3 regions of the Exiguobacterium sp. MMG028 genome follow, and region 1 is predicted to be linked to each of the others. Evidence: predicted binding sites of a transcription regulator. Region 1 holds the regulator's gene; each other region holds the start of a gene.
The links. Region 1 encodes LexA, which represses DNA repair genes until DNA is damaged. Its sites were predicted from a motif close to CGAACATATGTTCG; they were not measured.
Positions count from the first base shown of each region.

Region 2: a site for LexA is predicted at 2,163-2,176, ahead of PJK55_RS00095 (Y-family DNA polymerase). Genes of this name have one in related genera too.
Region 3: a site for LexA is predicted at 6,772-6,785, ahead of parE (DNA topoisomerase IV subunit B). Genes of this name have one in related genera too.

Region 1 is NZ_JAQJIN010000001.1:471,316-479,520, reverse strand. It holds gene tkt (transketolase) at 1-610, opposite strand, end outside; gene PJK55_RS02590 (DUF896 domain-containing protein) at 810-1,043, opposite strand; gene PJK55_RS02585 (YneB family resolvase-like protein) at 1,104-1,748, opposite strand; gene PJK55_RS02580 (hypothetical protein) at 1,820-2,059, opposite strand; gene lexA (transcriptional repressor LexA) at 2,264-2,884, shown strand; gene PJK55_RS02570 (metal-binding protein) at 2,884-3,324, shown strand; gene PJK55_RS02565 (proline dehydrogenase family protein) at 3,390-4,331, opposite strand; gene PJK55_RS02560 (AraC family ligand binding domain-containing protein) at 4,397-5,212, opposite strand; gene glnA (type I glutamate--ammonia ligase) at 5,406-6,746, opposite strand; gene PJK55_RS02550 (MerR family transcriptional regulator) at 6,794-7,198, opposite strand; gene PJK55_RS02545 (methionine gamma-lyase family protein) at 7,291-8,205, opposite strand, start outside.
Region 2 is NZ_JAQJIN010000001.1:13,562-21,766, reverse strand. It holds gene secA2 (accessory Sec system translocase SecA2) at 1-1,942, opposite strand, end outside; gene PJK55_RS00095 (Y-family DNA polymerase) at 2,196-3,491, shown strand; gene PJK55_RS00090 (YolD-like family protein) at 3,488-3,817, shown strand; gene PJK55_RS00085 (SulP family inorganic anion transporter) at 3,814-5,370, opposite strand; gene PJK55_RS00080 (hypothetical protein) at 5,504-6,586, opposite strand; gene PJK55_RS00075 (NAD-dependent epimerase/dehydratase family protein) at 6,745-8,157, opposite strand.
Region 3 is NZ_JAQJIN010000001.1:593,824-602,028, reverse strand. It holds gene PJK55_RS03220 (GNAT family N-acetyltransferase) at 1-346, opposite strand, end outside; gene PJK55_RS03215 (MBL fold metallo-hydrolase) at 362-1,075, opposite strand; gene PJK55_RS03210 (NUDIX hydrolase) at 1,087-1,710, opposite strand; gene PJK55_RS03205 (DinB family protein) at 1,840-2,346, shown strand; gene parC (DNA topoisomerase IV subunit A) at 2,379-4,784, opposite strand; gene parE (DNA topoisomerase IV subunit B) at 4,787-6,754, opposite strand; gene PJK55_RS03190 (CoA-binding protein) at 6,881-7,285, opposite strand; gene PJK55_RS03185 (GGDEF domain-containing protein) at 7,627-8,205, shown strand, end outside.

The DNA of each region.
Region 1 (8,205 bases):
AGAACGACTTGTGAAGATCGCCATCGAGTGAGATATCGTTTGAATCGTAAAGAACGACGAGTTTACCGAGCTTCAAGTGACCAGCGAGTGATGCCGCTTCTGCCGATACACCTTCCATCAAGTCTCCGTCTCCGCAAATTCCAAACGTGTAGTGGTCAACGACGTTGAACTCGTCGCGGTTGTAAGTCGCTTCTAAATGCTTCTCTGCCATGGCCATTCCGACAGCCATTGCAATCCCTTGTCCAAGTGGTCCCGTCGTCGCATCGACACCAGCCGTATGACGGTATTCTGGGTGACCAGGAGTCTTCGAGTCCATTTGACGGAATGATTTAAGGTCGTCCATCGACAAATCATATCCAGACAAGTGAAGGAGCGAATACAAGAGCATCGATCCATGACCTGCCGAAAGAACGAAACGGTCACGGTTGAACCAGTTTGGATTTTTCGGGTTGTGACGCATTTTGTCTGTCCAAAGTGTGAACGCCATAGGTGCAGCGCCCATCGGCATCCCTGGGTGACCAGAGTTCGCTTTTTGGACCGCATCAATTGAAAGCGTCCGGATCGAGTTAATCGCTAATAATTCTTTAGTAGTTGTTTCCACTAATTTCATCCTCTCTGTGTTAAGAAGGTTTTCTACCCGTCATATTTTATCACACTCATTCGTGTGTCACAACTAATTAATTAGTATAACACATTAAGTGAAATCGTTTCCTTCAATTGCCTTGAAAAAACAGCAATCCGTTCGTCTGATGACCGTTCGTGTATAACAAAAATGCACATCCTATACGAAATAGGATGTGCATTCAACATCACTCGCCACGATAGCGTTTTTGATCTTCTTTCAACTTCTCCGGGGTGACGTCGTTCCCATCTGGATCGACGACCTTCATCCCCATCATTTGTGACTTGAACGATTGACGGAACGCCTTCAAATATTCTTGACGCAAGTCTTGTTGTTCGTTCATTTCATCTTGAGACAGTCCTTCTGTCTTCGCTTTGTTGGCGAGGAAATTGATTCGCTCCAATTGTCCTGGTGCTAACATCTGACTCGCCCCCTCTCTAGTGAATTTGTTCTTATACTTTACAAAATCAGAGAGGAAGAATCAAGTTTCAGCTACTGACTGGTGCTCGAGATAACGTCGATTGACGGTCGCTTTCGACACTTCATAACCAAATCCGCGGAGTGTTGCCGCAATCTCAGCAAACGTCAACCCGCGCTCGCGCAGTTGGATAATCTCCTCGATTGGCACTTCGATTCGATGTCGCCCACCTTGATCGTTATTTTGAATATTGCGCTGTGGGTTAAATCCGTTGGCGACGGCACGGCGCATTCCGCGAGAAATTTTAGCATTGTGAATTTTGCGTTGATACTCTTCCACAACACTGACAATCTCTAATACCATTTTTTCGGCATCGGAAACGACATAGTCCGACGTCGATTGCATCGTCAGCAACCGAACGTCATGTTTCATCAATGTGTGCAAGATGGCAATCTTGGCATTCCCTCGTCCCAGGCGACTGTCGTCCGTGACAAGTACGGCATCCAAATCAGACATCGACACATGGTCAAGCAAATCAAGAAGCCCCTGTCGATTCACTTCATATCCACTTTCTTGCTCCGTGATGATTTCTATAACTTCTGCCCCTAGTTGCGAAGCCAGATGCTGTAATTCATCGACTTGTCGACTGAGTGATGTCTCTTGGGTGGACTTGTTCGTCGATACCCGACAATAGATGACGACTCGCATCGCATCACTCCCTTTCATCGCATTCATTCCTTACGATACACAGTTCGAGAACGGTTCGCAATGATCAACAATCACTCAGCGGCATACCATTTTGTTTTTCGTTCATGATGCTCTTCTCGTTCTGCCATAATTTGTGCTTCGAGTGATTCCGCTTGGACATAAGCGACTTCTTCTTCAATCGTACGTTTCTCCGTAGTGACGACTGGTTCGACTACTGCCGGTTCCCCTCGCATCTCCCCTGCCAAATAAAAAGCGAACATCCCGACCAAGAGCATCCCGACTAAAATGATTCCGTTAAGTGTGTCTTTCATGATTACATTGCCTCCTGTATAAGAATATATGTTCGTTAGAACGTTTGTTCGTTTATCTGTTCTCATCATAAAACAAGAACCCGTGTTCGGTCAACACAAAAAAAACGAACGAATGTTTGTACGCTCATGTGTTCTTGTGTTACACTAGATACATAAAGAATAGGATGCGTTTGCAGGTTATTCGATTACATCGAGGTGAACATAATGAAAAAAATGTCAGCGCGACAACAACAGATTCTTGATTTCATCAAAGACGAAGTTCGGGCAAAGGGATATCCGCCTTCTGTTCGTGAAATTGGAGAAGCCGTCGGCCTTGCTTCTAGTTCGACCGTACACGGTCACTTAGATCGTTTGGAAAAACGCGGGTTGATCCGTCGAGACAAGACGAAACCTCGCGCGATTGAAATTTTGACTGAAGATATGCCGACAATGGAAGAGCAAGAGTCCGTCATGTACGTACCGGTCATCGGGAAAGTTACCGCCGGGACACCGATTACCGCCATCGAGAACGTGGAAGAACACTTCCCGCTCCCGGCACATATCGTCGGTTCAGATAATGTATATATGTTGTCCGTTTCCGGAGATTCGATGATCAACGCCGGAATTTTGGACGGGGACCGCGTGCTCGTTCGTCAGCAAAGCACCGCCGACAATGGAGAGATTGTCGTCGCCATGACCGATGAGGGCGAGGCGACTGTGAAACGGATTTATAAAGAAGCTTCAAAAGTCCGTCTTCAACCGGAAAACGATGAGTTGGAAGCGATGTATTTTGACAACGTCTCGATTTTAGGGAAGGTCATCGGTGTATACCGGACGATTCATTAATGGCTAGTGGCAAGACCCATACCCGAACGAATCTCGTGGCAACCGGCGCACTTGCGGTTGCCACGCCTTTTATTGACATCGATATTCCGTTCGCATTGATCATCGGTGCGATTATCGGTACACTCTGGCTCTCCCCAGATCTTGACTTAAAATCAGATGCCTATTACCGATGGGGTCCACTTAAATTCATATGGCTCCCATATGTGAAGCTCATGCCACACCGTTCGCTCTTTTCGCATTTACCTGTTTTGAGTGATCTGATTCGGATTGCGTACATCGGCTTCCCACTCATTCTGCTCTTGCCCTTCACAGTATATGAAACAGAAATCCGGTCGTGGGTGGACGTACACGGCATGTCGTTCTTTTTAGGTCTTGTATTTGCGACGACACTGCACACGACGCTCGACTACACATCGACATTTTTTAAAAAAGCATTTTGATCAACCAAAAGGACCACCTTCTGTGCTTCACGAAGGTGGTCCTATTTTAGACATACAGCTTCTTCTCATCTCGTTTTTTGGTTAATGACGTCTGATATAAATGTATAGATATTCGATGGATGTTCAGCAATTCTGTGAACAACGTATAGATACCACTCTGTTCCATAGGTCACATATTTCTTAGTCGATATTCCTCGTTGTTTCAAACTATTCAATAGTTCTGACTGAACTCCATCCAACATCTCTACTTCCACGTGTGAACCTCTAAGAAGACCTTTCTCTTCCAATAAATTTAATAATGATACATCATGCGTTGCAAGAGAGAGCATTTGATTTGTAGACTGACATTTCTCAACAAACTTCACATAACGATCATTTAACTCATTCGATCTAGGTGTATATACTCCCTCATCTTCCTGATAGGCACCTTTTACTAACCGTATCCGTCTTTGTTTTTGAACCAGTTTTAATAAGTCGGCTTCAGTTCGCTTAAGATGAACTTGCAACGTCACTCCAATGTTTGAGTGTATTTCTTCCACATGATTATAAATCGAGAGAATTCGTTCAGTCTTCGCACTTTCTTCCATACTAATCATTATCGTCGCATCATATCGTTTTGCTTCAATTGCCAGTTCGAGCAAATTTGAGATTGCCAGTTCATCTGATACCATCATACCTATATGGGATAAATCTAATGAGATTGTAAAATGTCTTAAATGCTTACCTAGTTCAATCATTAATTCAAGAAACTCATTTTTGGCCCTATTACATTCTGTCTCAGACATCGTATTTTCGCCTATAAATTCAAGTGAGACTCGATGTCCTTCTGTTTGGAATTGAATAGCACGTTCAATTCCATCCTCCCTCTTCTCACCCGCAACAAATCGCTTCGCCCCACTTAAAAATAGTCGGTAGAGATTATCGTCATTTTGAATATATGACTTAATGTCTTGATTTCTAGCAATTGATTTTAAAGAATCAACAAATCTTTTTTCTTCGTGTGTCATCATATCTCTCCCTCATTCATAAAAGCTAAAATTAAGTCATAAAAAAGTGTGGTTATTGACACACTCTATGCGTGGTTAATCGCTTTGTATTGACCTGGTGTAAAACCAATAAAATCAATAAATGATTTATGAAGGTGACTTTGATCGACAAAACCCGTTTCAAGCGCTACATCTATTGGTCGTTCACCTTGTTCCAATCGTTTCTTCGCTTCGTTCACTCGAACAGTCTGCAAATATTTATATGGTGTGATTCCTTTATATTTCGAAAAAGCTCTTAGTAACGTGAACTTATTCATTCCAAAAGTTGCTGACAATTCATCTAAGGAAAGAGGACGTTTATAATTTTCATTTACGTACTGACAGATTTCCTCAATACCAACCTCACTTTTAACAACGTCGCTTCCATTGATTACTTTGGCATAATTGGTTATCAATTCATGAATCATACGATGAAATTTATCTACTTTTCCGGCTTTGTTTTCTTTATCCATAATCAAGTGATGAAGTTCACGAAGTAAACCAGCATGGTCTGCATGTTTAAAAACCGGAGACATAAAATAGGGAAGACTATATTCTCCTGTCAGATGATACATGGCTCTTCGCATAACATCAGACTCAATGTTCAGACAGCGGTAATCTAATTCTTCATGATTAATCGCCTCACAAGCATGAATATCAAATGGATTAAAGAATATTAGATCACCCGTACCGATTATATATTCTTGTCCTTTACATGATAGTTTTCTGTGACCTCGCTCAATAAACCCTAAGACGTAGTATTCGTGAAAATGACTCGGGAACTTCTGCATGATCCCTTCGAATCGATATGCTTCAATCCCTAATTCATGATCAAAACAAATTTCTCTAACTTCATTCTCCATATAACTTACCTCACTCATTTTGATACAAGAAACTATAACATGCTCTCGTCCCTGTTTCTTGTATATTATTGACTGTGCAACTCTTTTTTATGCTTCCACATTTGAATCGAATACAAAAAAAGTGCCGAAACACGCTTCATCGAAGCATATTTCGGCACTTTTAACATATCGCTATTTCAATATTAAGAGAAGATTAGTAGAGCGTCATGTACTGATCGCGTTCCCACTCCGTGACTTGCATACGGAACATATCCCACTCGATTTCTTTCAATTCGAGGAAGTGTTCGCCGATATGCTCACCGAGTGATTCCATCACGACTTTGTCCGCACGAAGGACTTCGAGTGCGTCGAAGAGCGTTGCCGGAAGATCGTCGATCCCGTTCGCTACACGTTCAGGTTTGTCCATCACGTAGATGTTGCTGTCGATTGGTTTTGGTGCATTCAAATCTTTTTCGATTCCGTCAAGACCTGAAGCCAAGAGAGCTGCAAGAGCGAGGTACGGGTTCGCTGCTGGGTCAACCGAACGTACTTCGATACGAGTCGAGAGACCACGTGCTGCTGGTACACGTACGAGTGGTGAACGGTTGCGTGCGCTCCATGCGACGTAGCAAGGTGCTTCGTAACCAGGTACGAGACGCTTGTAAGAGTTCACAGTCGGGTTACATACTGCTGTGAACGCACGAGCGTGCTCCAAGATACCAGCTGTGAACGCGCGTGCTGTGTCTGAAAGTTCCATGTCGCCATTTGGATCGTAGAAGACGTTTGTGTCGCCTTTGAAGAGTGACATGTTCGCGTGCATTCCTGAACCGTTCACTCCAAAGAGTGGTTTTGGCATGAATGTCGCGTGAAGACCATACTTCGCAGCGATCGTCTTAACAACGAGCTTGAACGTTTGGATGTTATCTGCCGTTGTGACAGCATCTGCGTATTTGAAGTCGATTTCGTGTTGTCCTGGTGCAACTTCGTGGTGTGATGCTTCGATTTCAAAGCCCATGTTTTCAAGTTCGATGACGATTTCTTTACGGCAGTTTTCACCGAGGTCAACTGGTGCCAAGTCGAAGTATCCACCTTGGTCGTTGAGTTCAAGTGTCGGACGACCTGATGCGTCTTTCTTGAACAAGAAGAACTCTGGCTCTGGTCCAACGTTGAACGCTGAGAAGCCAAGTTTTTGCATTTTCTCAAGGTTACGCTTGAGTGTACCGCGCGGGTCACCACTGAATGGTGTACCGTCTGGGTTATAAATATCACAAATTAAGCGAGCGACTTTTCCGCTGCCATCTGTCCACGGGAAGACAACCCATGTGTTGAGGTCTGGATATAAGTACATGTCTGATTCCTCGATGCGGACGAATCCTTCGATTGACGATCCGTCAAACATCATCTTGTTATCAAGTGCTTTGTCCAATTGGCTGATCGGTACCTCGACGTTTTTGATTGTTCCGAGGATATCCGTGAATTGAAGACGAATAAAGCGTACGTCTTCCTCTTGTGCGATGCGTTTAATGTCTTCTTTTGTGAACGTTTTTCTGGCCATGGTAAAATGTCCCCTCTCACATTGTGTAATGGTTGATGTGTGCGGCGTTATCGATAAAAACGTGAAAGCTCGCCTTGAATGAGCGACGTCTTATTGAAACGACCGGCTTCTTGAAGCTGTGTTTTCAACAAATGATGTAACTCTTTTTCCGAAACCTTTGGTGCTTCATTGACCGGTGCGGTCGGAGCAGACGTTTCTGCTTCTTTTTCACCTTCTTGCTCTAACATGTGGCGAATTGCCGCCAAATTAAAGCCTTGGTCAATGTAATCCTTGATTGCGAGTAGACGTTCGACATCATTAAAGGAATAAAGCCGTCGTTTCGATTCCGTCCGACTAGGCGAAATCAGACCCTGTTCTTCATAATACCGAATCTGTCTACCAGTCAGTTGCGTCAGATCTTGGACGATTCCAATCGGAAACAACGGGTTGGAGCGACGAAATTGATCAGCCATCCTTACCCCTCCTTTTCTGTCTCACAATGTGAGAATAATACATGACAACAATCCTGTCAATAGATGTTAAGAAAGTTAACATGACAGAACGGTTACAAATGCGCTTGCTGATTTTGGTCATTGAATTCGACCAGTCCTTTATCGTGTAATTGGCTCAACGCCAACATAAGCGCGACTTTCACGTGAGCATACGTCAGACCACCTTGAACATACGCTGTGTATGGTGCTCGGAGTGGTCCATCCGCTGACAGCTCGATCGATGACCCTTGAATGAACGTCCCTGCTGCCATGATGACGTCATCTTCATATCCAGGCATATAGGCCGGAACGGGTAACGCATGAGCGTTTACCGGTGATGCCATTTGGATGCTTTGACAAAACGCGATCATTTTCTCACGGTCGCGGAACGTCACTGACTGAATCAAGTCCGTTCTTGGAGTCGAATAATGTGGGTCAGTCTCAAACCCAATCAACGATAAAAGGCTTGCCGTCAAGTGTGCCCCTTTCAATGCCTGTGCGACAGTATGAGGAGCCATATAAAAGCCCTGATACATTTCTTGAAGTGAATAGAGTGATGGTCCGGCTTCACTCCCGATACCTGGAGTCGTCATCCGGAACGAACAACGTTCAATCAGTTCTTTCGTCCCTGCGATATACCCTCCCGTCTTCGCCAACCCGCCTCCTGGGTTCTTGATCAAGGAACCCGCCATCAAGTCTGCACCGACGTGCGTCGGTTCGATTGTCTCGACAAATTCACCGTAGCAATTGTCAACGAACACATACACATGCGGATGCGCCGCTTTGATGCGTTCGATGGCAAACTTGATTTCCTCGACTGGAATACTGCGACGATTCGCATATCCTTTCGAACGCTGAATCCCAACGAGTTTCGTCTCCGGACGAATCCGTTCGATGACGCGGTCGATGTCGATTTCACGTTCCTCTTTTAATTCAACAGTGTCGTAATGGACACCAAGTTCTTTTAATGAGCCGCGACCGTCCCCACG
Region 2 (8,205 bases), 460 kb from region 1:
GTTCGTCCGAGACATGCATGTCGATACTGTTCTCAAGGGCAAGACGCATCATGCCAAGCACGTTTTTCGTAATCGCGTTCGCGTCGGCATTGACGGCCTGATTACGAATCGTATAGATGATATTCCGTTGCTCGTTCAAGACGTCATCAAGTTTAAACAAGTAGTCTCGAATCGAGACGCCGAGTCCTTCGATTGTCGTCTGCGCATATTCGATGATTTCAATCGCGTCTTTCGACGAGACCTCCCCTGTCGCGCTCGGTTTCAATTTCTTCTCTACGCGCTCTAGCTTCTGCGCCGCATAGCGTTTCACAATCTCATCTTCGAGCGAAACGAAGAACTCAGTTGCACCTGGATCGCCTTGACGTCCCGAACGACCGCGAAGCTGGTTGTCGACACGTTTTGACTCATGCCGCTCCGTTCCGATGACGAAGAGACCGCCTGCCTCCTTCGCTTTTGCGTCGAGCGTGATATCCGTCCCACGTCCGGCCATGTTCGTCGCAATCGTCACTTTCCCGAACTGTCCGGCGTCGGCGATGATGTCCGCTTCCTGAGAGACCGTCTTCGCGTTCAACACGTCATGTTCGATTCGCTTCTTCTGCAAGTGCTTGCTGATGGCCTCCGATTGCGCGATTGAGGTCGTCCCAATCAAGACCGGGCGCCCCATCGCATGCAATTTGTCGACTTTTTCCGTCACGGCCGCATACTTCTGTTCGATCGTCATGAAGATACGGTCCGGATGGTCGATTCGTTTCCGTTCACGGTTCGTCGGCACTTGCACGACGTCCATGTTGTACGTCTTCAAGAACTCTTGACGCGACGTCTGTGCCGTACCCGTCATCCCGCCGACGAGCGGATACATGCGGAAGTAATGCTGGATCGTGATCTCCGCCGTCGTCTTGTTCTCCTCGGTGATCGTGACGCCCTCTTTCGCCTCAAGCGCCTGATGCAATCCTTCCGAGAGACTGCGTCCTTCCATGATACGTCCCGTGAACAAGTCGATCAGTTCAATCTTATCGTCACGGACGATATAGTCGACGTCGAGTTCGAACAACACGTTCGCACGGAGCGCCTGTACGAGATAGTGGTAGAGCACCTGATGCGACGCACTGAACAAGTTGTCGATGACGAACAACTCTTCAATCTTGGTGATCCCAGCTTCTGTAAACGAGGCCGCTTTCGATTCCAAATCGACTTCATAGTCCGTCTCTTCGAAGCTCGAGATGACTTGTTGCGCGAGCTGTTTCAAGCGGATGTGCGAACGGTCCTTTTGTGCGATGATGAGCGGCGTCTTCGCCTCATCAATCAAGATGCTGTCCACTTCGTCGACGAGGGCGAAATGAAACGGACGCTGGACCCGCTCTTCCGGATTATGAACAAGGTTGTCACGCAAGTAGTCGAACCCGAACTCGGTCCCGACCCCATACGTGATTTCCGCCTGATAAGCGGCGCGCTTCTCGTTTGGCTCGATGTCCGGTACGTTCAAGCCGACCGTTAAACCGAGGAAGTCATGAATCTTGCCAATTTGTTCGGCATCACGTCTCGCCAAATAATCGTTCACCGTGATGACGTGGACGCCTTTTCCTTCAAGTGCCTTGACGTAACTTGGCAAAGCGGCGACGAGCGTCTTCCCTTCCCCTGTCGGCATCTCCGAGATATTCCCTTCGAGAAGGGCAAATCCACCGATGAGCTGGACGTCGTAATGACGCATCCCGAGCACGCGGACCGATGCTTCGCGAACGAGGGCGAACCCTTCTTCGGCGATATCATCGACTGTCTTTCCATCTAGGAGACGTGCCTTGAGCGTCTCCGTATATGTACGCATCTCGTCATCCGAGAGTGCTTGCATCGTTGTCTCTAATTCGTTGATTCGCGCGACCCGTCGTTCGTACGCTTTCAAACGCCGGCTTTGATCATTCGTTAATTGTTTTACAAATTGGATCACACTAATAGCCTCCATCTTTCTGTCAATTCATCTGTTACATACTCGTCTATTATAACGAAAATCGAGTGAATTCGGAGATTTTTTTACGAAAACTTCCTAAAAGTTGGTTTTTGTCATGTTAAAAACCTATAAATTTTGGTTAATTTTCAAAAAGTCTTTGTAAAAATATTTTCAATTCACTATTTGAGACGGCGTGAGACCGTGTTACGATGAGAAAAACAGAACATTTGTTCGTAAAAAAGGAGTGGTGACGATGCGCAGGCGAATCTTTTGTATCGACAGCGTCTCGTTCTATGCCAGTTGCGAGTGTGCCGCGCGCAACAAAAATCCTTACCGCACAAAGCTCGTCGTCCTCTCAAACCTCCAGGATAGCGGGGCACTCGTCCTGGCGGCGACCCCGAAGATGAAGCAGCTCGGCATCAAGACCGGGTCGCGTCGCTTCCACATCGACCGTCTTCCGTGGCACGAACGGCGGGATGTTTTGTATGCCGAGGCGCGGATGAGTCATTACTTGAACGTCTCCATCCAAATCATCCACATCCTCCATCAGTTCGCCCCGCCCGAAGCGATTCGCGTCTACTCGATTGACGAGACGCTCGTCGACATGACGGGGACGGAGCGGCTATTCGGAAGTGACGAGCACGTCGCCCACCTCATGCGTGCGACGATTTTTCGCTATACGGGCATCCCTGTGACGATTGGCATCGGACCGAACAACGTCCTCGCCAAGCTCGTCCTCGACTTGCATGCGAAAAAGAAAGGTGTCGTCACGTGTCTTCTCCACGACGTCGAGCGACTGATTCATCCGGCCCCGATTGAGAAGATGTGGGGCGTCGGGGCGAAGATGGCAGTCCACCTGCAACGGCTCGGTATTTGGACGATTGGTGATTTGGCCCGTTACCCGCTCGAGTCTCTTCATGAAAAATTCGGCGTGATCGGTGCCGAACTCTGGCATCACGCCTGGGGCATCGACGAGTCGCCGACCATCTTGCCGGCGAGCTCCTTGTTCGGGGCGAAACGGACGCGACCGAAGTCGATCGGACATGGGATCACCCTCATGAAAGATTACACGACATATTCCTCGATCCGGCTCGTCCTACAAGCGATTGCGGTCGAAGTCGGGATGCGGACCCGGCAAGCGGGACTCGTCGGGGGAACGATTCATCTCGGGGTACGTTATACGCGGACGAGCGACCGAGGCGGGTTCAGCAAACAAAAGAAGCTCCCCCGCTTCACAGCGGACGAGCAAGAGTTTTTACCCATCTTATTGCAACTATTTTTAGATGGCTGGGAAGAGACGGAAGCCGTCCGTTACGTCTCGGTCGCCCTCGGAAAGCTCGAGCCACGGAGCGACCACGTCCAATTGTCGTTCTTTGAAGACGAATGGGCGAAGGCGAAGCGGCTCGACTTCCTCGATTTGATTGACGGTTTGAACGTCCGGTTCGGTCGCGGCACGATCCGACCGGCGTCGAGTTTACTGAAAGACAGTCCGCTTCGGACACGCCAACGCTTAATTGGCGGACACAAACAAGGAGGCGATTCCTCATGAGTAAGACCCGCTATCGTGACCGAGGTGAATTGAAATGGATCCCATTTCTCATGCCCGAGCACGTCGCCCTACTGAAACGTTATTATGCCCAAATCCAAAAGATTGAACTGCCCGACTTGGACGAACAGCTCCTCTATCTCTGGCAGACCGAGCTCGAACGCGCCATTCGTGAAGGCGACCAGGTCGAAGTGACCTTGTTCGTGGACGGTTTAACGAAAAGCATGCGCGGCTACGTCCACGCCATCTATTATGCCGAGCGCGAAGTCGAACTGTTCGACGGTGAAGTACGGCGCGTCCCATTTGGAGATATCTTGTCCGTTCGTTAAGACGCCTCGATTGCCTCTTGGGTTGTCTCGAACGTCTCAATCCGGTCGAGTAGTCCATAGTGAGCAAGCGTCGCACGGACCGATGGCGACAAGTGTGCGAAGATGACGTGACGGTCAGCCGCTTTCAGTTCGGTGACGACACGACGCAACTCCTCGACCGCGGTCACGTCGATGACCGGGCAGCGGTGGAAGTTGAAGATGAATACGTTCGGCTCCCGATGGATGTGATGGAGGACGTGCTCGAACAGCTCGACCGCACCGAAAAAGAGGGGACCTTCGACACTGAAGACAATCTGCCCGTCTCTTGTGATGTACCGTTCTGTCCGTTCACGCACGTCGATCGTATCCGCCATCCGCTTCGCAAAGAGCGCGAGCGCACAGATGACCCCGACCTCGACGGCGACGACCAAGTCGACGAATACCGTCAACAGTAGCGTGACGAGCAAGACGAGCGACTCGGATGAACGATGACGTAACATCGCCATCACGTGATGGCGTTCGGACATGTTCCAGGCGACCCGCATCAAAATCGGAGCGAGTGCGGCGAGCGGCACGTAACTCGCGAACGGTGCGAGGACGAGTACCGCAACGAGGACCGTGATTCCGTGAACAACGCCGGCGCGTCGGCTGACCGCTCCGGCCTGAATGTTTGTCGCCGTCCGAGCGATGGCACCTGTCGAGGGAATTCCACCGAAGAACGGTGTGATTACGTTCGCGAGCCCTTGCCCGAACAGTTCCTTGTCCGGCTTCATCTTCGTCCCCGCCATCCCATCGGCGACCGTTCCCGATAAAAGTGATTCGAGCGCACCGAGGAAGGCGATGGCGAACGCAGACGGAAGGAGCGTCGTGATCAAGTCGACGTCGATCGCGAGCCAGTTGAATTCTGGCAGTCCGCTCGGGATGCCGCCGTAGGCACTCCCGATTGTCGCGACTTTACCTGGGATGAGGAGACTGACGAACGTCGGGACGAGCATCGCCATGAGTAAGAGCGGTAAACGAAACGGCAGCTTCGGCACGAGCCAAAGCGTCAAAAAGCCGATCCCGGCAATGACAAGCGGCCACATGGACGCTTCGGGCAACGCCTGACCGAGACGAAGCAAGTTCTCGTGAAAGTGCGGCGCCTTCTCAAACGTGACCCCGAACAACTCATCGAGCTGGTCGACGAAGATGACGACGGCGATTCCCGCTGTGAAGCCGATCGTGACGGCACGGGGCATGAAACGGATGAGCCGTCCGACCCGGAGCACGCTCATGAGGAGCAGTAACATACCGGCGAGGACGGTCGTGACGAGTAACCCTTCATACCCGTATGCGAGAACGACACCCGAGACGATCGGGATGAACGCCCCCGTCGGTCCGGCGATTTGGAACGTCGAACCCCCGAACAGGCTGACGAGGATTCCAGCGAAGATGGACGTGTAGAGCCCGTATACCGGCGGGACCCCAGAGGCGATGGCGAATGCCATGGCGAGCGGGATGGCGACGACACCGACCGTGATGCCGGCCGAGATGTCTTTTTGCCACATCTCACGTGTGGAGAGTGAGTCTTGCATCATACATTCCTTCTTTCCAATCAGTTCAAAAGCGAGTTCAGTGTACGCCTGGAAAGAGGGCTTGTAAACGGGTTGAGAAAAACGTTAACAGAATGTACAAAACAAGCATCACGTCTATGATTGGTTAAAGAGATCATCGTTCAGTCAAACATGTTCTAGCAAGCTGTTTGAGGGAATCGTTCAGCTCGAATAACCGAGTGGTGATAGCCTGCTTATCTCCATAACGAATGATATCTTCTCGCGTCAATTTTTCTTCGCTTAACAACTGATGATGGAGATATACCGTCTCCAGTAATTGGAGTAGTTGTTCCCCTCGTACTTCACGAATGATGGACTCGTCTCCGTCACAATAACCTTCGAGGAATCCTGTTGCTATGGCTTTCAATTGTTCTTCACACGTATCAAACCGATGCTTTCGGTAGCGCTCCGTTTGTGACAATGCGAGAAAGTAGTTCTCATATAAATTCATGAAGTTCCCTGCCATACCTCGCGGTGCATAGACGATTGGATACGGATCGATTAAACAGACATGATTCCCTTTCAATAAAATATTTTCAGGAGATGCATCTTGGTTAACGAGACTTGGAACAGAGACCTGTTTGTTCCGCAATTCTGTCGCTGCATGAAGCATTTGCGCTACCACATCGTCTTGAATTTCAGGATATGCTTCACACAACACTTTGTAATCTGCCAACTGTTCGTCACTTTCTTCTCGTACAAACGTATGTAGGTCACCGCTCAAACTACCGTGCAACTTCTTGTCTTCCGTCCAAATCAAATACCCTAGTCCTTCGACACCGTGTTCAATTTGATCCGTTTTCCTATAGATTTCCCCTACTTGGACTCCGATATAGGCAGCTTGCTCTATCGTCATTGTATATAACGAAAGTGAATCACCCCCGAACGATTCTAATGTATACGTGAAATCAGGAGACACATAGAATTCGTAAAAATCAGGAGCAGCCCCAGGAACCGCTTGGTTGACGGACTGATAATATAGCTTCGTAGCTGCGTACTCTGCCGTCAAGGCATTGTAATCGAACGTCACTCGCTTTCCATACGCCACTTCTTTCGGAATCCGAAGAACCCGTTCGCAACCGTCTTTTAAGACTTTCCACGCCTCATGCCACGCACCCTCACCTAAAAAGCTCGGTTCAGCGACCTCAGCATGCCTAAACACCTTGAGCCGTTTTTCATTATTCATTTGTTGAATCATAAATTGATCACCCCTCTGTTTTCAATCTCAAGCGTTTGATTCGAATATAGGTGTGTTGTCCTTATGTACACTTTCTACTTTTGACAAGGTTACATTGATTGTATCGTACTTCCGAAAATTGGAATCAAAAAAGACGCACCTTTTCGATGCGTCTCCCTTCAATTCGTCGGAGCCTCTACGACTTGATCACCATCTTCTGCGTCTTTCGCCAACAACTTCACATGACGACCGAATAACCACATGACGACGAGATGGGCTTTCGCCTGAGTCTTCGTATAGAACCACCACGGAAGTGCTGGGACGAACTCATGGATGGCGACGAGTCCTTCATCCGACTCCGGTAATCGTCTAAATTCGAGACGTCCCGTCTTATCCTCTTCACTCAATTTGACGAACTTGCCTCCGTCAATCGCAAAGGATGCCATATCATCCGTCGCTTCTCGTTCAAGTGATAGATGAAGCGCGACGAATGACGGATCGAGAAGCGCAATCTCCCAATCATCGTCCTCTTTTGTCGTCTGAATGAACGGATACATAAAACGACCGAGCCACTCAAAGTACGTGTCCGCCATCCAAAGTGCCGACTTTTCTTCCGGTAGGCCGAACCGCTGAATCGAGCGGACGGTATACGACTTTGGCTGCTTTTTCTTTTTGCCGCCTGAGGATTGTTTCTCTTCCTCTTCAAGCGCATGTTCGACAGCCTGTTTGAATGGAATTTCACCTTGTCCAATGCCTTCCACGGTATCTTCTGCCACCATCGCATGCCCCATGCTCTCGACGAGCGGATAGACGGTTGCCTTCGGTTCACCCGTGACGGCCATGACCCACAGACGCGACAGTTTGATTGTCGGGAACGGGAAGTCGATCAGGACGCGACGCTTGTCCATGACCTCAGCCGTCTGTTCGATCATCTTCCGATATGTCATCACTTCGGGACCCCCGATGTCGATATGACGATCATAAAGCGACTCGGCACCGACGACCGAGATGAGTGCCTGAACGGCTTCCCGAATATCAATCGGATGCGTCTCCGTCTTCGTCCACCTTGGCAAGATCATCGACGGCAACCGTTTGACGAGTTTCGCTAAAATCGGAAACGATGAACCTTCCGGACCGATGATGAGCCCTGCCCGAATCGTCGTTACGGGTACGCCTTGTCCGCCGAGGATGCGTTCGACCTCGAGTCGGCTCTTCAAATGACGCGACAATGTCTTCTCTTGTTTCGGAATGATGCCGCTCAAATAGACGATTTGCTCGATATCGTTCGCCTTCGTCGCCCGGGCAAAGTTATCGGCAATGAGCGCATCCATGTCTTCAAACGTCGCCTGCGTCAAGCCACCATCCGGAATCATCGAGTGGACAAGGAACATCGCATAGTCCGCACCCTCGCATGCTTCTTTGGTCGCCTCATATGAAAATAAGTCACACGCACGCCACGTGATATGGGCTTGATCTTCTTTATTTTTCGTCGATCGCGACAACGCGATGATGTCATACTCTTCTTTCAGTTGATCCATCACGTTCGAGCCGATATAGCCGCTCGCCCCCGCAATGACAATCGTTTCCCGCATAAAGCTCACTCCCCTTCATTTTCACATAGAGGTAATGTACCCGTCTTT
Region 3 (8,205 bases), 120 kb from region 1:
GTTTGCCCGTATGCACGTATACGAGCTGTCCTTTATGAATACTCAACACGTGCTCAAGTAGCGTCGTCGCCAGTCTCGCCCGAAAATATGTCGGATCAATACAAAGCTTTGTGATCTCCACCGTGTTTTCGGATGCTTCAATGGTGACAAATCCAATCAACCGCTCCTCGACATACAATCCATAGCTCGTACCTGGCAAGTTTTGAATGACATCAATCGTCTCATATCGTGCCGGAATCTCGTCAAATCCGAGCAGTTCCGCTTCAACAGCATATGCATTCCGCTGAATCTCGAGCATCTGCTGGGCCTGTTCGAATTGATGGATCGGGATTTCTTTTAATTGCATCGTCTCACCCCTCCATTATCGAGTAAACTTCCTTGCCTGTTTGCGTTTCGCCCGCTTCAGTGCCAAATAGAGACGATGTGTCCCTTTAAGTGGCGGACCATGCCCGACAAAGGTCAAGAGTGGTGACAAATCAATCAATCGCTCCGCACTCCCTACAGCAACGGATCGGTTCCATGTCGCAAGACCAGGCAGCGGGAACAACGGACGGACGTCCCCCGCCACTGCGGCCCCTCCCTGCGACTGAAAAGCGTCTCCGGCGAATAATACCCGATTCGTTTCATCGTAAAATGCAATCGAACCTGGTGTATGCCCACTTGCGGCAAGGACACGTAGACCAAATAGCCGCTCACCGGGATCTAACAACGTATCTGGTGTAGAACGAATCGTCGGCAAGGAACCCCGTATCTTGTGCTCTTCTTCCTCATCTAGTGAACGGTCTCCTGATAGTAAGCGGGCATCACGCCGGGAGATGAACAATTCTGCGAGTGGATGTTCCGCTTTGATGGCATCTACCCCACCGACATGGTCTCCGTGGGCATGCGTCAATAAAATGGCAAGGAGTGGTTTGTCGAGTTCTTCAATATACGACAGAATATGTGCCGCATTTCGTTTTAGCGCCGTGTCGATCAAGACGAGCCCGAGCTCATGTTCGATCAGCTGGACGTTGATTGGAAGAACGGGAGCGTAAAAGGTTAGTTGGTGGATATGTCCGTATCGTCTCACTTTCATCGAAAATCCTCCTAATCGAATAAGGTGGTCCAGTCATCTTCTTGCCAGTGCGCGTCGAAGCACATATGAATCTGTTCGAGCGTGTTTCGGGCAAGGGAGAGCTCTGGTAAATGGTCGCGTTCAAAGAATCCGACATCCGTCGTCTCTACGCCGGCAGCGCCTTCCCCTTCCCCGTCACCGATCAATGCACACTCGATGAAGAGTTTGTAATAGTGCTCAGAAAGTGGCGGGTGTGGATGTTCGTGCATATCAAATAAGGCGAGTAACCGCACCGGAATGACATCCAAGTCGGCCTCTTCTTCGACTTCTTTGATGATATTCGCAGCAGGAGAACGGTTCACCTCACAGAAACCACCTGGTAGTGTCCATAACCCGTCCGACCGCTCCTTGACGAGTAACAATCGGTCCCCTTTGAAGACAACGCCCCGTACATCGAGCTTCGGTGTCGGATACCCTTGAACATGGACCAATTGAGAGACGGCCTCGTTCGGTAAGTCTGAATGTCGTTCATACATCTCTTTTGCGATTTCTTGGAGTTCTTCATATCGTTCTCGGTCATATTGATCACGTGTGAACGTCAGACCGGCCTGAGACAGCGCCTGAATCCGTTTCGCCCACGTCAGCCATTGAGACATATAGATCCCCCTATCATTTGTCCTACATGTTTCTTTCGGCAAATCGTCGCGTTCTCCTTTTTAGATTTATATTCCTCGAAGACTCGGACAAGCCACGTATACTGAAAGTAAACAGAGGAGAGGTGCAGCATGAATCGTTATGAACTGACTCATTTCAAAGAAACTTTGTTACATTATTCAGAATCTGACTTACGGTATAAATACACCCCTGCGATTTGGTCAATTGGTCAGATGTACGATCATATCATGTTGGTCGCGGATGAGTATTTAGATGAAGTCGACCATTGTCTTCAAGAAGACGGCAAACTCGGTGGAGAGAAGACACCATTCGGGGAGAAGTTGTTCCGAGAAGGTGGATTTCCTCCAATCAAAATCGAGCTCCCTCCCGAGATGAACCAACCTCCGAACAATATCGATACGAATGAGCAGTTACTCGGGCGGATGACCACCTTGATTTCAAGGATGGATGCGTTAGAAACCCGTCTAGGCGACGCCACAGACGATTGGAAGACCTTTCACGGTGGATTCGGCTGGTTGAATGCGAGAGAGTGGTTCGAGCTTGTCGAGATGCATACACGGCATCACCGTCGACAGCAACAAGAACTAGAAGGATGGCTAACACAAAAAGACCTGTGAGCGGCGATTATGCCGATCGACAGGTCTTTTCTTTAATCGAGATACACGTCCTCGATCTCACCGAATGAATCTTCGTCGAAGACGAACGATCCGTTGGCATAGCGATCAAGTAGCGTGAGTGTTTTTGTCTTCACTTGTTTTGCTTTCTCTTTTCCGACGATATGCAATGTCTCATCCCCATGTACAGGGAGCACACGACGGATTTGGTGCGGTTTTGATTTGACCTCACGAATGAGCATCGTTCCGCGAAGGTTGCGGTTCGTGCAATCGAACTGGTCTTCAAGTTTCATCTTCTTGACCGCTCCTCGTTGCGTCACGAGAACGAATAACGGTGGCGTGAAGAACGAGAAGGCATCCGCGACGACGTCACCATCTTTCAAGTTCATCGCTTTCACACCAGCTGCCCGCTGTCCAACGACCGGTACGTCATCTTCTTTGAACCAGAGGCCATATCCACGCTCGGAGACGAGGAACAACTGCCCAGGACCATCACTAATTCCAGCGAAAACGACCTCATCGTCACCTTTTAGCTTCAAGGCCATGAGCGGTTTCGACTTCCGCTGCGCGTCATAGTCTCGTAACGGCGTACGTTTGACCATTCCGTCTTTCGTCACGAAGAGGCAATGGGCATCTGTCTCGAACGTCGAGACAACGTCTGCCGAGATGACCTGTTCTCCTTCGATTGGGACGAGGTTGGCGACGTGCTGACCGGCATCCTTCCACTTCGATTCAGGGATCTGATGGATTGGGATGAGGAGGTAGCTCCCTTTGTTCGTCCAGACGAGCAAGTGGTCTGTCGTCATCGCTTGTGTCATGAGGAGAGGACGGTCTTTATCCTTCATCTCCGGTAAGACGTCACTTGAGGCGCCGTATGAGCGCATCGAGGCACGTTTAACGTATCCGTCACGGCTGACGAAGACCATCGTCTCTTCGACGGCAATCATGACTTCCGTCTTCAGCTTCAATTCTTCGACTTCCGACTCGATGACCGAGCGACGGTCATCCCCGAACTCATCACGTAGCGCCGTGAGTTCTTTCACGATCAACTTCCGTTTCGTCGCATCCACGTCAAGAATGTTCGAGAGGCGAGCGATCTCTTTTTGGAGTGCCTTCGCTTCTTTTTGCAACTCGACGATGTCCGTATTCGTGAGTCGATACAATTGGAGCATGACGACCGCTTCGGCCTGGCGTTCCGTGAATGAGAACCGCTCCATCAGTTTCTTCTTCGCGTCCGCTTTATCTTTCGCGGAACGGATCAATTCAAGCGTCTCATCGAGGACCGAGATGGCTTGTTCCAAGGCATCGACGATTTCAGCCCGTTTTTTCGCCTGTTCGAGTTCAAACGTTGTGCGACGTGTCACCACTTCTTCGACGTGCTTCAAATAGGCGTCGATGATCGGGATGATGCCCATCTGTTTTGGTGTCCGGTTCACGATGGAGACCATATTGTAGTTATAGGCGAGCTGCAGGTCCGTATGCTTCAAGAAGAAGTGAAGGACACCCTCCGCGTCTGCCTCTTTCTTCAATTCGATGACGACACGAAGGCCGGTCCGGTCCGTCTCGTCACGGACTTCCGCGACACCTTCGACCTTTTTGTCGAGACGGAGCTCTTCCATCTTTTTGACGAGGTTCGCCTTGTTCACTTCATAGGGGAGTTCGGTGATCGTGATCTGTTCACGGCCGCCTTTTAGCTGCTCAATCTCTGATTTCGCGCGGATGATGACCTTACCCTTGCCGGTCTCGAACGCCTTCAGGATGCCTTCTTTCCCCATGACTGTTCCTCCGGTCGGGAAGTCAGGTCCTGTGACATACTCGAGGGCGTCTTTCGCTGTATCGACATTGCCTTTCAGGCGTGCTATGGCGAGGTTGAGCACTTCCGTCAAGTTATGCGGCGGGATTTCTGTCGCATAACCCGCTGAGATTCCTGTCGTTCCGTTCATGAGCAAGTTCGGGAGGAGTGACGGCAAGACGAGCGGTTCTTCCGTCGAATCGTCAAAGTTCGGCGTATAGTCGACCGTATTCTTCGCGATCGACGTCAGCATGACCCCAGCAATCTTCGAGAGACGCGCTTCCGTATAACGCATGGCCGCTGCCGGGTCACCGTCCATCGACCCGTTGTTCCCATGCATGTCGATGAGCGGATAGCGTAGTTTCCAGTCCTGAGAGAGACGTACCATCGCCTCATAGACGGACGAGTCACCGTGCGGGTGATAGTTCCCGATGACGTTCCCGACCGTCTTCGCAGACTTCCGGTAAGGCTTGTCGTTCGTATTCCCCTCATGGTGCATCGCATAAAGGATACGACGTTGTACGGGCTTGAGCCCGTCGCGTGCGTCCGGCAAGGCACGGTCTTGAATGATATATTTTGAATAACGCCCGAACCGGTCACCGACGACCTGTTCGAGAGATAAGTTTAAAATGTGTTGAATCGTCGACATCGTTACATCACTTCCTCAATCGCTTTAGTCACATGTTCATTGGCGATGATCGAATCATCTTCCTGGAGTCCGAAGGCAACGTTCTCCTCGATCCACTCACGGCGATGCGTGACGTTATCGCCCATCAAGACCGAGACGCGCTTGTCCGCGACAGCCGCGTCGTCCACCGTGACACGGATGAGCGTACGGGTATCCGGATTCATCGTCGTCTCCCATAACTGGTCCGCGTTCATCTCACCGAGACCTTTATAGCGCTGGAGGATATAGCCTTTCTTATACACTTTGACCAACTTCTCGAGCGCCTCTTCGTCCCATGCGTAGTCGAACTGCTCGGACTTGCCTTTCCCTTTTGAGATGCGATAGAGCGGTGGCAAGGCGACGAACACACGGCCAGCCTCAACGAGCGGTCGCATATAACGGAAGAAGAACGTGAGAAGGAGCACTTGGATATGCGCACCATCTGTATCGGCATCCGTCATGATGATGATCTTGTCGAAGTTGCAGTCATCCAAATCGAAATCATGACCGACCCCGGCACCAATCGCGTGGATGATTGTATTGATTTCTTCATTCTTCATGATGTCCTGGAGTTTTGACTTCTCGGAGTTGATGACTTTCCCGCGTAACGGAAGGATGGCTTGGAACGTCCGGTCACGCCCTTGTTTGGCGGAACCACCGGCCGAGTCACCCTCGACGAGGAACAGTTCGTTCTTCGCGGCATTCTTCGATGTCGCCGGCGTCAATTTCCCGTTCAAGATGCTCGAACGTTTCTTCTTCTTACCGTTCCGTGCCTCTTCACGTGCTTTTCGTGCCGCCTCACGCGCCTGAGCCGCGCGAATCGCTTTTTTGATGAGCATCGTGGCCATCTGTGGGTTCTCTTCTAAGAAAATCGTCAGTTGCTTCGCCATGACGCTATCGGCACTCGCACGCGCCTCTGGGGAGCCGAGTTTCGACTTCGTTTGACCCTCGAACTGGAGGAATTCCTCTGGGATTCGGACCGAGACGATGAGTGTGAGTCCCTCACGGACGTCGCCGCCGTCTAGGTTCTTGTCCTTCTCTTTGAGCAATCCGTTCTTACGCGCATATTCATTCATGATCCGGGTCATCGCCGTCTTGGCGCCGACCTCATGCGTCCCACCGTCACGCGTACGGACGTTGTTGACGAAAGAGAGGACGTTCTCGGAATAGGCGTCTGTGAACTGGAATGCGAGTTCGATCTCAATCTCGTTCTCTGTCCCTTCGAAGTAGACGATCGGATGAAGCGTCGCCTTATCGTCATTTAAATATTGAACGAATTCAGCAATCCCATCCTCGTAATGGAACGTCTCTTGTTTATCGGTACGCTCATCCGTCAGTGTGATCGTCAATCCTTTTAAAAGGAAAGCCGATTCACGTAATCGTTCGGCGAGCGTGTCATAGTTATACGTTGTCGTCGAGAAGATCGATGCATCCGGTTTAAAATAGACGCTCGTTCCTGTCTGGCGCGTCTTGCCCGTCTCGAGGAGCGTCGTCTGCGGCACGCCGCCGTCCGCGAATGTCTGCTCGAACACTTTCCCGTCGCGATAAATTGTCACGACGACCTTGCTCGAGAGTGCGTTGACGACCGAGGCACCGACCCCGTGGAGACCGCCCGACGTCTTGTAACCGCCTTGTCCAAACTTCCCACCAGCATGGAGAACGGTGAAGATGACTTCAGGTGTCGGTTTTCCAGAGGCGTGCATCCCTGTCGGCATCCCACGTCCGTGGTCACGGACCGTGATCGCATCGTCCTTATGAATCGTCACATCGATTTGACCACCGAACCCGGCGAGCGCTTCATCGATCGCATTGTCGACGATCTCATACACGAGATGGTGAAGCCCGCGATGGTCGGTTGACCCGATGTACATCCCCGGTCGTTTTCGTACGGCCGTGAGTCCTTCGAGCACCTGGATGGCGTCTTCATTGTAATTAAATAGATCTGTTGACATAGCAGTCACCTCAATTTCGAACACACGTTCGTTTTTCTTTCCTATTGTATAGCTGTTCATCGATTCTGGCAAGCCTCCCTTGTCAGCCGTTGCTGAAAAAAAGGAGACCTACCAAGGAGGTAGGTCTTATCCGAGTAGACGAGCATGCTCCACGTACAGGCAGCGGTTCTCGATGTAATCGAGCCCGGCATCGCGTGCGATTTGCTCCGCCTCTGAACTTGAGAGACCAAGCTGGTTGAAGACGAGCCCGACATCCCCATGTCGTACCGCATCTTCCGCGACACCTGCTAAAAATTCACTGCGACGGAACACGTCGACGATATCGATTCTACCCGGGATGCTCTCGACGGACGGATATGCCTTGCGGCCGTTCCACTCCTCGAGCATCGGGTTGACAGGGATGACGGTATACCCGACACGAAGTAAGTACTCCGCAATCTGGTTGGCCGTCTTGTTCGGGTTGTCGGACACGCCGACGACCGCGATGGTCTTCGCTTCAGACAAAAGTTGCTTCAAACGCTGATCATCCATCCAAAATCCCCCTTTGGTTTACGTTTACAGTGTAACGTTACCTGACTTGCCGTTTCAAGTCCTATTTTCATCATAAGGTATAATGGTTCAACATTACAATTTCAAGACAAATCAATATGGTTTACATAACAAATTATTGTCTACCATTTATTTTGCGATAAAACTTATTGGTCGATTAACCGTTCGATTCAGAAACAATCATGTAACTCATAAACATTGCGTGAAATATCTATTTCACGCAACAATAAGGACGTGTTATAAGGTCTTTTCATGGATGATTTTGATGACTTTTATATAAATACAAGCGTTCTTTCGCTATACTGAATGAGAGGAGGTGTGAGATGGGAACAATTTATGATGCCCGTCGCGGAACGCTGTATAATGAACGCATCATGTTTTATGGCAACGTCATCGCCTGGTTCGTTCATCTATTGTTCTGTCTGTTATTCTGGCGATTGGATGTGACCTCTTTGTTCATCTCTAACGGAGTGAGCGTCCTATATTACACGATTTCATTTTATTTTGTACATAAGCGATGGTACGGCATTTTCTTCACCGGACTCTTCATCGAAGTCGTGTATAATGCGATCGTCTCGACGATCATTCTCGGTTGGGATGTCAACATGCATTATTTCATACTCATGATGGCCTATGGCGTCTTTTTCATGCCGAGCGTGACAAAAGGACAACGAATCTTGACGACCGCCCTCGCAATGATGATCTATAGCATCCTCTTCGTCAATGTGTCAGACGGAATGGTGACTTTGCCACAACCTATCGAACAGGCACTTGGGCTCTTTTGCATCCTTTCGACGGTCATGATGATTGCCGGTCTCTCATTCATCTTTGAATCGGCCGTCGTCGAGGTGACGGATGAACTCGAGCAATCGAACGAGCAATTGCAGGTTCTCGCTTCGACA